Regions from separate parts of the Marinomonas rhizomae genome, predicted to be linked through region 2. Evidence: predicted binding sites of a transcription regulator. Region 2 holds the regulator's gene; the other holds the start of a gene.
What was found. Region 2 encodes PhoB, which activates phosphate uptake and scavenging genes when phosphate is short. Its sites were predicted from a motif close to TGTCATANNNNTGTCANA; they were not measured.
Positions count from the first base shown of each region.

Region 1: the regulator PhoB is predicted to act here: its motif matches at 3,326-3,343, upstream of KDW99_RS18625 (bifunctional 2',3'-cyclic-nucleotide 2'-phosphodiesterase/3'-nucleotidase).

Region 1 is NZ_CP073343.1:3,969,121-3,975,174, forward strand. It holds gene betA (choline dehydrogenase) at 1-1,200, shown strand, start outside; gene KDW99_RS18625 (bifunctional 2',3'-cyclic-nucleotide 2'-phosphodiesterase/3'-nucleotidase) at 1,303-3,237, opposite strand; gene KDW99_RS18630 (ATP-dependent nuclease) at 3,410-4,966, opposite strand; gene KDW99_RS18635 (zinc metallopeptidase) at 5,193-5,870, opposite strand; gene KDW99_RS18640 (DNA-J related domain-containing protein) at 5,978-6,054, shown strand, end outside.
Region 2 is NZ_CP073343.1:4,287,283-4,293,336, reverse strand. It holds gene KDW99_RS20105 (peptide ABC transporter substrate-binding protein) at 1-313, opposite strand, end outside; gene cysZ (sulfate transporter CysZ) at 686-1,465, shown strand; gene KDW99_RS20095 (response regulator) at 1,465-2,307, shown strand; gene phoR (phosphate regulon sensor histidine kinase PhoR) at 2,413-3,756, opposite strand; gene phoB (phosphate regulon transcriptional regulator PhoB) at 3,753-4,448, opposite strand; gene ubiA (4-hydroxybenzoate octaprenyltransferase) at 4,533-5,387, opposite strand; gene KDW99_RS20075 (chorismate--pyruvate lyase family protein) at 5,384-5,944, opposite strand; gene KDW99_RS20070 (HDOD domain-containing protein) at 5,951-6,054, opposite strand, start outside.

The DNA of each region.
Region 1 (6,054 bases), 320 kb from region 2:
CCGCTTTACCAAGCCTTTATCGATGCAGGCGAAGAAGCAGGTTACGGCAAAACCGACGACTACAACGGTTACCGCCAAGAAGGCTTTGGCCCAATGCACATGACGGTAAAAAATGGTGTGCGTGCTTCTACGTCGAACGCCTATTTACGTCGTGCCATGCAACGCCCTAACCTGACACTCAAAACGGGTGTATTGAGCCACAAAGTCATCTTTGAAGGTAAAAAAGCCACAGGCATTGAGTTCAGCAAAAACGGCCAAACTCAGCAAGCTATCGCCAGCAAAGAAGTGATTCTATCGGCTGGCTCAGTTGGCTCACCACAGTTATTACAACTGTCTGGCATAGGTCCGAAAGACGTCTTAGATAAAGCCGGCGTACCAGTGCTTCACGAACTGCAGGGCGTTGGTGAAAACCTGCAAGACCACTTGGAAGTCTACTTCCAATACTACTGTAAGAAGCCTGTGACGCTAAACAGCAAGCTTGGTTTGATCAGCAAAGGCTTGATCGGTACACGCTGGATGCTTTTCAAAACGGGCCTTGGCGCGACTAACCACTTTGAATCTTGTGGTTTTATTCGCTCTCGTGCTGGACTAAAAGCGCCAAATATCCAATACCATTTCTTGCCAGCGGCCATGCGTTACGATGGTCAAGCCGCAGTTGAAGGTCATGGTTTCCAAGTACACGTTGGTCCAAACAAACCTGAAAGCCGAGGAAAAGTGTGGATTGAATCTGCTAACCCAGCGGCGAAGCCGCGTATCTTGTTCAACTACATTTCGACCGAGCAAGACAAACAAGACTGGCGTGATACGATTCGCCTAACTCGTGAAGTGCTGCAACAATCTGCACTAGACGATTACCGTGGCGATGAAATTCAGCCGGGTATGAACGTCCAAAGCGACGAAGAAATCGACCAGTGGGTAAAAGAAAACGTCGAAAGTGCTTATCATCCATCTTGTACTTGTAAGATGGGCGATGACAACGACCCAATGGCCGTGCTGAACGAGCAATGCCAAGTGCGCGGTATCGAAAGCCTTCGCGTGGTGGATTCGTCTATTTTCCCGACCATCACCAACGGTAACTTGAATGCGCCAACCATCATGGTGGCAGAAAAAGCCGCCGACATGATTCTTGGCAAAGCAGCGTTACCAAGCTTAGATGCGCCCGTTTGGATTCACCCAGAGTTTGAAAGCAAACAGCGCTAATAACAAAGTAAAAAAGCCCATAAAAAAACGCCTGCTAAATCCTAGCAGGCGTTTTTCGTTTAAGCGCTTCGCTCTATTTCAATAGCCGTTATTTCAATTCAGCTATTTAATCTGAAACACAGCAAAACCATTGTCGTCTAAAGACTGGTAGGACATGTTTTTACTCGCTGCCTCTTTGGCTTTTGGCGACGTAGTAAACAACACCTTCGCTTTACCGAAACTCGCAAACGTCCAGTTACCGTCGGCCGCTGGATTTATGGTTGTCTGGCTCAATAAGTAATTTGCCACCACATCGCGGTTCTTATCTGGCGCATCAATAACAATGGTCTCGCCATTAAGGTTAGGGAAATGGCCACCACCGCCCGCACGATAATTGTTGGTTGCCACCAAGAACTCATCTTTCATTCTTAACGGTTCACCGTTAAACATCGCCTTGGTAATGCGATGTGCGTCTTTATTAACCACCTCACCGTCCGCATTGTAACGAGCAGGCTGGGTGACATCGATCTTGTACGAGATACCGTCGATTACATCAAAGTTATAAGTTGGGAAAGATTGATTTACCAGTTCTTGTGACTTAGCAGAGCTAGCATCGATTTGATTAAACTGGCCGGCAGCCGCTTCTAACCACTCAACTACTTGTTCGCCAGTCAACTTCACGACTTTTAAATCGTTTGGATAGATGTACAAATCACTGACGTTTTTCAACGCAATGTCACCCTTTGGCACATCGGTATAATACTCTGGACCGCCGCGACCACCCGCCTTAAACGGCGCTGCGGCAGACAAGATAGGCAAACCTTCATAAGACGTACCACGAACAATATTTTCCACGTACCAAATCTGCGCATTATTCACGATCTGGATCGATGGATCATCTTGCACGAGAGCAAAGAAGCTATTAATGTCTGCAGTGGATTCACCCACTTTGCGACGCATATAAGCCAAAGTACCTTCGTGTTCGGTTTTCACCGCGTCATTAATGCTCGCATCGGCTTCAACCAAAGCCACCGTATTACGGCCTTCACGACGCGCAATGGCGCGCACTTCTGCTTTGCCACCGGCGACTTTCCAACCATTGCCAGCAGGCTCAAGTTTCAGATCAATCACCCCAAGGTGAGAACCCCAAAAACCGGGCATAGTTGCAGGTTTCCCAAATACCGTGCCTTTTTCGCCATCCACACCTTCAAAGGCGTCTAATGCTTTGTCGCCAGGGAATATTCGATGCGAGTGACCAAACAAAATCGCATCAATACCATCGACTTTTGCAAGATGATAAGACGCGTTTTCTTCGCCTTTCATATAAGGGGAATTCATCATGCCACTGTGCGGAATCGCGATAATCACATCCGCGCCTTTGGCTTTCATTTCAGGAATGTATTTGTTGGCGGTTTCGATAATGTCTTTGGCGATGACTTTATGGGTTAAATTGTCTTTATCCCACGTCATAATTTGTGGTGGCACAAAGCCAATGTAACCTACTTTGACCGTTTGTTCTTTGCCGTCAGAATCGACGAAGGTTTTGTCTTGAATCAGATAAGGCTGGAAATACGGCTGATCGTTAGACGCATCGTTGTCACCGTCGTCTACATACACATTCGAGTTAACATAAGGGAAATTAGCGCCACTTAAACTTTTCATTAAAAAATCTAAGCCATAGTTAAATTCGTGGTTACCGATATTACCCACATCGTAATCCAACAAGTTCATCGCTTTAAACGCCGGGTGCGTTTCACCGAAGCGCAATACACGACCTTTCGCCACATAATCACCCAACGGCGTGCCCTGTAATAAGTCACCGTTATCCACCAATACAGAGTTCGTCACTTCCCCACGCGCAGCTTTAATCAAAGTCGCCACACGAGACAAGCCAACTGCATCGCTTTGCTTATCGCCGTAGTAATCGTAATCCACTAAATTCATGTGAATATCTGTGGTTTCCATGACTCGCAGGTCAATGGTAGAAGCCTGTGCCATCGCAGCAAACAGCAAAGAAGAGGCGAACACAGTCGCGCCCTTAGGAACAAAAAACGTCATGAAAATACTCCATTCACAAAGATCTTTCTTATTAAAAAATACTAACCAAAAAGTCAGTTTTTATAGTAAGACGATTTTATGCGAACTTCATGCCTTTTTTGTGACAGTTGGTTTTGAGAAGGTTTAGTTATTTCAACTAAAGACCTCTTCTTTAGTTGATGTAGTTATTAATCTAAAGTAAAGCAGTTTCAATTTTGGTAAAAATGTCACGAAAATCAGTTTCGAAATTTTGTTTAATATTCGAAGTTAAAATTTGAATGCAATGTAATTCGTCGAAGCCTAATTGCTCAGCGATCTCATAAAATTCATTATGTTTTCCGGCCTGAAGACCATATTCCAAAAATTCACATAGCTCATCCTCATCCGCATCTACTTGCTGAGCTAAAGTTTGCGAAGTTTCAATGTTCTTTTGAACGATCCAAGCTTCTGGCCAAGTATCTCCAGGCAAAAAAGATACTTTTTCTTTAAACCATTCAACAAACTCAGGGCTGCTTGTTTCCGACATATCTTTTGCATGCTTCAGCAGCTGATTGTATTTATTTTTTTGGTCGCCATCGAATATAGCCAACACTAATTTCTCAGGATGTCTAAGGAATGCAGCCGCAAGCTGTCTTGATAATGCAGCAGCAGACCCAATCACTCGAATTGACACCCTTGATCTAAGCTTTGTTGGTAGTAACGCAGAAAGAAGAGACTTTGCCACTCCATCTTCAACGAAAATTTCTAGCTCTTCGTCCTCTTTAGCTCCCATCTTTGCCATAGCAAACTCAGGAGAAATAGAATACGTTACTTTGGTTTTACCACCAATCGCTTCTATATATCTACGCCCATCGGGAGGTAATTGTTGGAAAACAATCTTAGAATGTGTAGTGCATATGACTTGCGATTTTTGTTTTATACAGGACTCTTTTAACTTCTGAATTAGCTTTCGCTGAGCGTCAGCATGAAGCCCTAATTCAATCTCATCAATAACGAGTAAGGCCCCCTTACCTGCAGAATATAAAACTCTAAAAATTTCGAATAGCGCGTTTTCACCTGCTCCCATATTCAAACCTGAATATTTCACTCCTGCCACCTCCACAACTGGTAGTGTATATTTGGAGTGTTCTAGGAACCTCAATGATTCGTAATTTTTACCTAAGATATAGCCAACAGTATCTTTGACTTCATCTTCCCATCCAAGTGGAGCCTGTTCCGAAAACTGTTTAGAGTATGATCGTGATTGGCTTCTTTCACTATGAGGAACTACACGGCTAATACCAATAAAAACAACAGTCCTATGAACACGACCAGCATAGTAATTCCATTTACCAGCCTCCTTCTTAAAACGTTTTTGTACTCCAACACCCAAACCGTTTGGTAGGCTTGGTGATTTTTTCCAACTATCAAAGGCAATAGAATAGTTGATTTCAACCCCTACTGGAGAAATTTCGCTACTATGCTGAATAAAAAAATCTGAAAAAGTATAATAAGTAGCTTTTCTATCTTTGAGCTTATATGCCTTTTTTTTGTTATGGAAAGCACAACAAGCTAAAGCTAAAATAGTTGATTTGCCGGCTCCATTTTTTCCCGCTATCGCAGTAATTGGGTAATCAAAGCTGAGATCCATTTCACTCAAGCCTCGCAGCTTACCTTTCTTTAGCTCAATTCGTTTGAGAAGTCCGTGACTGTAGTCATTTGAAAACCAATCTCTTAGCTTTTTATCTTTATCGCTTTCTCGGTATTTCATGAATATTCCTATTTTGAGCTAATCATTAATCCTTATTCACTGATACTAAAACGCTTACCTACTTTCTACCAGTAAAAAGCGAGCAAGAACCAAACGGCGTTTTGATGAGGTAGGCGGTAGTTTCGAAGATAAACGCCGTTTGGTTCGAGTATTGTGAGGACGTGACATGTCGGATCACGGTCGTGCCTCCCTCATCCCGACCTACGAGGTGGGGGGAAGAAGTAAGTTATCGCTTAAACCAGCGCCATACGAAGAGTACTTTGATAAGTGCGGCAGCGACGTAGGTCATGGCGCAGGCGGTGAGGATTTTCTTCACTTTGGGTAGGTCTTCCTGTGGGATGTAGTTGCCTTCTCTCAAAATGGGAAGTGCTTTGTTGAAGCTGGCGTCCCATTCTTCTGGCAATATCGCTAGTTGCACGATAACCGCTAATAATCCGGATAAACCAACAACCAAGGCATGCAAAGGCACAGCGTAGGGAATATGTAGCAGCAAGCTCAAGGCGGGCCAGCCAAGTAATAAACCTGCGGTGATTCGTCGAGCAAAATGCGCCAAGGGCAAATAGCGAGTGCTGAGGTGGGAAATTTTTTGCTTCTTCTCGTGGGCAATGGCATGTCCTACTTCGTGAGCCGCCACAGCAACCGCCGTTAAAGAGCGACCACTAAGGACACTCGGACTAAGGCGAACCGCATGTTGACCAAAGTCAAAATGATCATGGCCTTCTTGTGCGGCTTCTACTTTTACTTCATTTAGTTCAAAGCGTTTCACCAAATGTGTCGCCAGCTCACCGCCTGTTCCAGGTAAATCTTCGCGATCCGTGGCGTAGCGCTTTAAGGTATATTTTACCCACGCGCTTGGCCCAACAAACAATAAAAGAGCGATAACAATACCCACAATCCATAACATAACGTTGTCTTTCTATTACCCAAGTTAAAAAAGTTCCGGCTCAACTTTGACCATTTTTAGGTTCATCACATACACTGTAGTAAATACCTAAAGTATACGAGCTAGATATGAAAAATCCTTTAGTTGGTCCGATTCTCGCGATCCTAAAAAACCACCCAAATGGTATGAGTGAGTTTGACATACT
Region 2 (6,054 bases):
ATTTGGCATCTTTGCGGAGGTGAAAGGTGTATTGCGTGTTGTCAGCGTTTACATCGAAGCTTGTTGCCACACCTGGGACTTGGTTACCGTCGCCATCTTGGTTATACAAACCTTCAAACAGGTCTTTTGAACGAATAGAGCCTGGCGTGCCTTCCATTTTTTGTGGATCAAGTGTTGCTGGTTCTGCACCACCACCACGAACAAGTTCTTGTTTAGCGGCGAGTTCTACGCCTGCTGGTACGTCTGCCGCTTGGGCTTGCATGGCAAAAAGAGTAGTAGCCATTATGGCACTGGCGAGTAATGTCTTTTTCATGTTGAGTATGTCCCTTGTTAGTTAGCTTTTGTGTGCAATTTTTTTATATTTAGACGCGTACCTGCACTGGCGTGTATTCGTCTTACGCTTTCATAGTTCACCAATTTACAAAAGGTCACAATCGAAATTGCGTATCAGGTCATGCGTCTGATAAATGTAAGTTTTATAAAAGAGTGATGGAAATGGCTGGTTTGGCATCTAAAGCGCTTGAACGAGAAGCGGCTTCAGTTTATAGCCTTTCATTTGAAAGGCTTTGTGGAGCCGAGAAAGTCGTCATGATATTCTGTGGTTATTAGATAATATTTGATCGAAGGGGCTTAGGAAGATGCGAATAAGTCTACTAAGCCTCAACTTTAGGAGTGATTTGGCATCGTGATTACACACCCATTTAAAGCCGCGGGGGCTTTTTTTAAAGCGTTCCCTTTAGTTTTTTCAAAAGATTTAAGGCTGTTTATATTAGCGCCTTTGTTAGCGAATTTTGTATTGGTCGGCTTATTGTACATGGTCGCTTTTAGCTATTTTCAGACATTAATGGATTCTGCCATGGGGTATTTACCCGAATGGGTCTCCTTTTTAAATTGGCTGTTTTATTTGATTTTTGCGGCCATTATTAGCGTGCTTTTGTTCTATAGTTTTTCTGTTGGGGTGAATATCTTAGCGGCGCCTTTTATGGCGTTTTTGGCGGAAAAAGTAGAAGAGAAAGAAACGGGGAAAGTCTTTGATGAAACGTTGACTGCTGGCGTTCTTATGGCGATTGTCGGTCGTAGTTTACAGAGAGAGTGCCAGAAAATATTGTATTTTTTACCGCGTTTTGTTTTGCTGTTGTTATTGTCTTTTATTCCTCTGGTTAATGTGATTGCGCCAGTTTTGTTATTATTATTTTCAGCTTGGATGTTATCCCTTCAATATATGGATTATGCCTTCGATAATAACAAGGTTAAATTCCATGATATGAGAATGGCGTTACGCTCTAAACCTTTGTTATGTTGGACATTTGGCGGGATAGTAATGGTCGGATTGACGATTCCTTTCTTTAACTTATTCGTTATGCCAATTGCTGTAGTGGCAGCCACACTTTTGTGGATTTCGATTTTTAGATCAGAGCATGGGGATTTTTCTGCCTTGTTAGATCGCACTAATGGAACTTTGTAATGTCATTAAAAATTTTGGTAGTAGATGATGCTTCTTTCACTCGTGATTTGATTCGCCGCTCATTGAAAAAGCAATTTCCAGCAGTGGAAATAGAAGAAGCGGTAAATGGCCGAAAAGCACAGCAAATGCTGACAAAGTCTCAGTTTGACATGGTGTTGTGTGACTGGGAAATGCCTGAAATGACTGGTGTTGAGCTGCTTAAATGGTGTCGAGAGCAGCCTAAATACAAAAAAGAAGATGTGCCATTTGTGATGATTACTAGCCGTGGTGACAAAAGCCATGTGGTGGAAGCTGTGCAGTCTGGCGTGACGGATTATTTGGGCAAGCCGTTTTCTAGTGAGCAGTTAGCCAATAAAGTCATATCCGCTGCGAAAAAGCATGGTCTTGATAAAAAACTAACGTCACAGAAATCTCGTGAATCTGTCTCTCCTGGTGGCGTCAGCTCAGCATCGCTAGACGTATTGATGGGAGCGGGCAAATCCGCTCCGGTAAAAGCCACTAAGTTTACCAACCCCGACGCGCCCGTTGTATCAGTAAAGGATGTCAAAATCCCGACCATGGTGCGTTTCGAAAGCAAACAGTTCCGTTGCATGGTTATCCAGTTTAGCAAGACCGAAGCGACCATGCTGATTAAGAGTGACGACGTCGTGCCGCAAGTATTGGGGCAATCGGTATTGGATTTGGAGCATAAAGGCGTGACGAATCGCTTAAATTATTATGTGCAGTCCGTTGCGACGACAGAGAAAAAACATAACTCGACATTTTTAACCGTTACCTTGAGTCTGATCGATCAAGACAGCGAGAAAGAGGCTTTTATTAGCCAATTGTTTGAGAGCTTATAAAAGACCTTCGCTCGTGACGTCGTGCAAAGATCTCTATAAGTATTTTTTGGGTTGGATTTGAATGATCTATAAAGGGAAGCATGAGTGTCATGCTTCCCTTTTTTATTATTGATCTGTTGACGGTGTTTCATCGGTATTGAATGCGATCGCTGGAATCGTATCATTTCTGGTTCGATTCGCTGGGAAATGGCACGAAAACGTACTTCCAAAACCAGGCTGACTGCGAATTTGTAGCTTGGCATCGTGATGTAATAGCACATGCTTTACGATGGCTAGGCCAAGACCTGTACCGCCGGTTTTAGAGCCTCGCCCTTTGTCGACTCGGAAGAAACGTTCTGTGAGTCGAGGAATGTATCTTGGCTCTATGCCAATGCCAGAGTCTTTTATAGAGAACACACCATTAAACTCACTGGACTCCCATTTGATCTCAATCTCGCCGCCATCTGGTGAGTATTTGATGGCGTTAAAAATCAGATTGGAAAAAGCACTATAGAGCTCTTTGTAAGAGCCGTACAAGCGAGCTTCTTCGGGAATTTGCAAATTAATAGAGTGTTTGTCCGTCAACACTGGCGTAGTTGCATTGGTAATGGTTTGTACTAAGTCTGAAACTTTATGCCATTGGTTCTCTTCGCGTTTGTCATTACTCTCCAAGCGAGAAAGCAGTAACAGATCTTCGATGAGTTGTTCCATCCGCTCAGATTGCTCAGACATATTAACAATGCCTTTTTGCATGCTTTTTGGCAGACTGTCCTTGAACATGTCGAGGGTTTCTAAGTAGCCCTTAATAACGGTAAGCGGCGTTTTTAATTCATGGGAAGCGTTGGCAACAAAGTCTTTGCGCATCTGTTCTAGCAAGTGTAAGCGCGTCACATCACGAACAAAAATCAGGTGATCATTTTTATCGTACAGCGTGGTTTGGATTTCTAAATAGACGCCATCTTTGGCAGGCGACTTGATGACCAAAGGCTCACCAAAACGTTTTTGGCTAAAATAACGGAAAAATTCTGGGCTACGGACAATGTTGGTGATGATTTGGCCGCGATCGACGGGGCGCATTAAACCGAGAAAGTGGGCCGCCGAGTTATTCCACCATTCCAAATTGCCTTGGTTATCCGCCATGATAACGCCTTCTTTTAAGGCGGTGGTGGAGCTTTCTATTCGGGTTAGCGCTTGGCGCATGCGACGCTTGGATTTGCGCTGTTTTTTATGTAATCGATAAACCGCATCGAATACTTCGCCCCAAATTCCGCTGGCCTCTGGTGGTGCAGCACGACCAGAATGACGAAGCCAATTATGGAATTGGTAGAGCTGATAAAGCTGCCAGTACAGGGAACCTAAAACGTACAGCAGCAAAACACCCAACAACTGACCTATTACTAGGCCTATTACAATACAGGCCGCGAATCCTGCGAGCCAAGTAATAATAGTGTTTCGCCAAACTGTTTTCATACGGACCTTTTTGCTGAGAAGCGGTAGCCTGTTCCTCGTACTGTTTGTATCAAGAAATCATGAGTACTACCAATGGCTTTGCGTAAACGACGTATATGAACATCAACGGTACGTTCTTCAACGTAGACATTTCCTCCCCATACTTGATCCAACAATTGCGCTCTTGAATAGGCACGCTCTTGGTGGGTCATGAGGAATTTGAGTAGACGGTATTCTGTCGGCCCCATGTCTAAAGGACGACTGCCTATGGTAACGCGTTGGCTAATTGGATCAAGGGTAAGACCTTCAATTTCAATTGGCTCATCAACCCCTTGAGGCGTTGCACGGCGTAATACTGCTTTGAGTCGAGCAACGAGCTCGCGAGGTGAGAAAGGCTTGGTGATGTAATCGTCCGCGCCGACTTCTAGACCTTGGATTTTGTTGTCTTCTTCACTTTTCGCAGTCAGCATAATGACTGGAATTTCTGCCGTTGTGGGGTCTTTTTTCAATCTGCGAGTCAGCTCAATGCCGCTACCGCCAGGCATCATCCAATCGGCAAGAATCAAATCCGGACGATGGTCCACAATGATTTCATGGGCTTGCTGAATGTTTTCTGCTTCCAAATACTCGTAGCCCGCCATTTCAAGTGCAATGGCGATCATTTCGCGTATGGAAGATTCGTCGTCAATAATTAATACTTTTTTACCGGTCACAGGATTCATCCTCATCTCAGGAACGGTTTCATTAAAGCGATCTAATGTGACAATTCGGTTACATTGTCACAACTTTGCCACATATTACATAAAATAGCTTGCGACCAGACCGATGAAAACACAGTAACCAACGCGGTTATTGTCTAAAAATGAGCGAAAGCAAGCTTGTCGATCACGCTCTTTAGCTTGATTAAATTGCTGATAAAAGAGTCCAATACACACCACGAGTGATACAAAGTATAGCCAATGTAATCCGGCTAGTAGACCAATCCAGGTCAATAAAGACAAGGTTAGACCTTGTAGGCAAACAATGACGAATAAATCATATCTGCCAAATAAGATGGCGGTGGATTTGATGCCTATTTTGAGGTCATCTGGACGGTCTGTCATTGCATAATAGGTATCATAGGCAATGGTCCAAAAGCAATTGGCGACAAACAGCATCCATAGCTCAGGATCGGTTAAATCTCCTCCCTGTGCACTGTAGGCCATGGGAATTGCCCACGAAAAAGCCAAGCCAAGAAACAACTGGGGTAGATGGGTATAGCGTTTCATAAACGGATACAGAGCAGCCAAGCCTAAGCCTACGAACGACAGTAAAATCGTTTGCAGATCGGTAAAAAGTACTAAAACAAAGCTTAAAATCGACAAAGCACAAAACAGAACAAGTGCTTCTTTTTCAGATACTCGGCCCGACGGTAGCGGGCGGTTTTTAGTACGATCAACATGACCATCGACCTTTCGATCCGCGTAGTCATTAATCACGCAACCCGCAGATCGCATGCTAAAAACGCCTAAGATAAAGATAACGATCAAATGCCATTGAGGCATACCATCGGCTGCCAGCCATAGCGCCCATAATGTTGGCCACATCAGTAAGAATGAACCGATAGGGCGGTTGAATCGAGTGAGTTCTGCGTAGTCTTTAAGTTTGTTCATAACAATCCAAACGGCGGTTTTAGTTGGTTGATCTCATCAAAGAAAGCTTCATTGACCAATATTCCAGGGCCAAACTGATGAAACACAGAGCGTCTCGCCCACAAAGCATTAGGTTGGTTTGGAAACATGCGTTTTGGTAACTGAGTGACCTCAATGCAACTTCGAGACAGGGCCTTATGTTGAAACAGATAGCCACCTAATGGCTTGTCTTTTAAATGCTTTACATGTCGCCAATGGCCTTTCAATGACCTCGCCGGAATGATTGAGCGAGCATAAATAACGGCTCTTCCATCGACGTTAAGCAAGACAGTACGAATGCGTGCCGCTTCTCTTGGTCGCAACGCTAAGCGTTTTCGTTCTCTTGCTGTTGGGATCCCCCAAGAGTCTTCAAGCACATCAACCGTCAATGTTCCTAGGCGTCTAAGCTTTGCTGTTAAAGAGTCTTGAGTGACGAGCCAAGGCCATAAATTTTTCGGTACTTTTACCTTACTAATTTGGTGTATGGGCGACCATCGGTAGTCAAATTGCTGCGCGGCAGAAGCGTTCATTAACGTCATAATTAATTAGGCGTTCATTTTATTAATTAAGGCGACCATCTTGTGGAGCTCTGTTGATTTTTGATAGATGGCATCTCTGCAAGCTTCCGCTTCTTCTAACGTCAATCCAA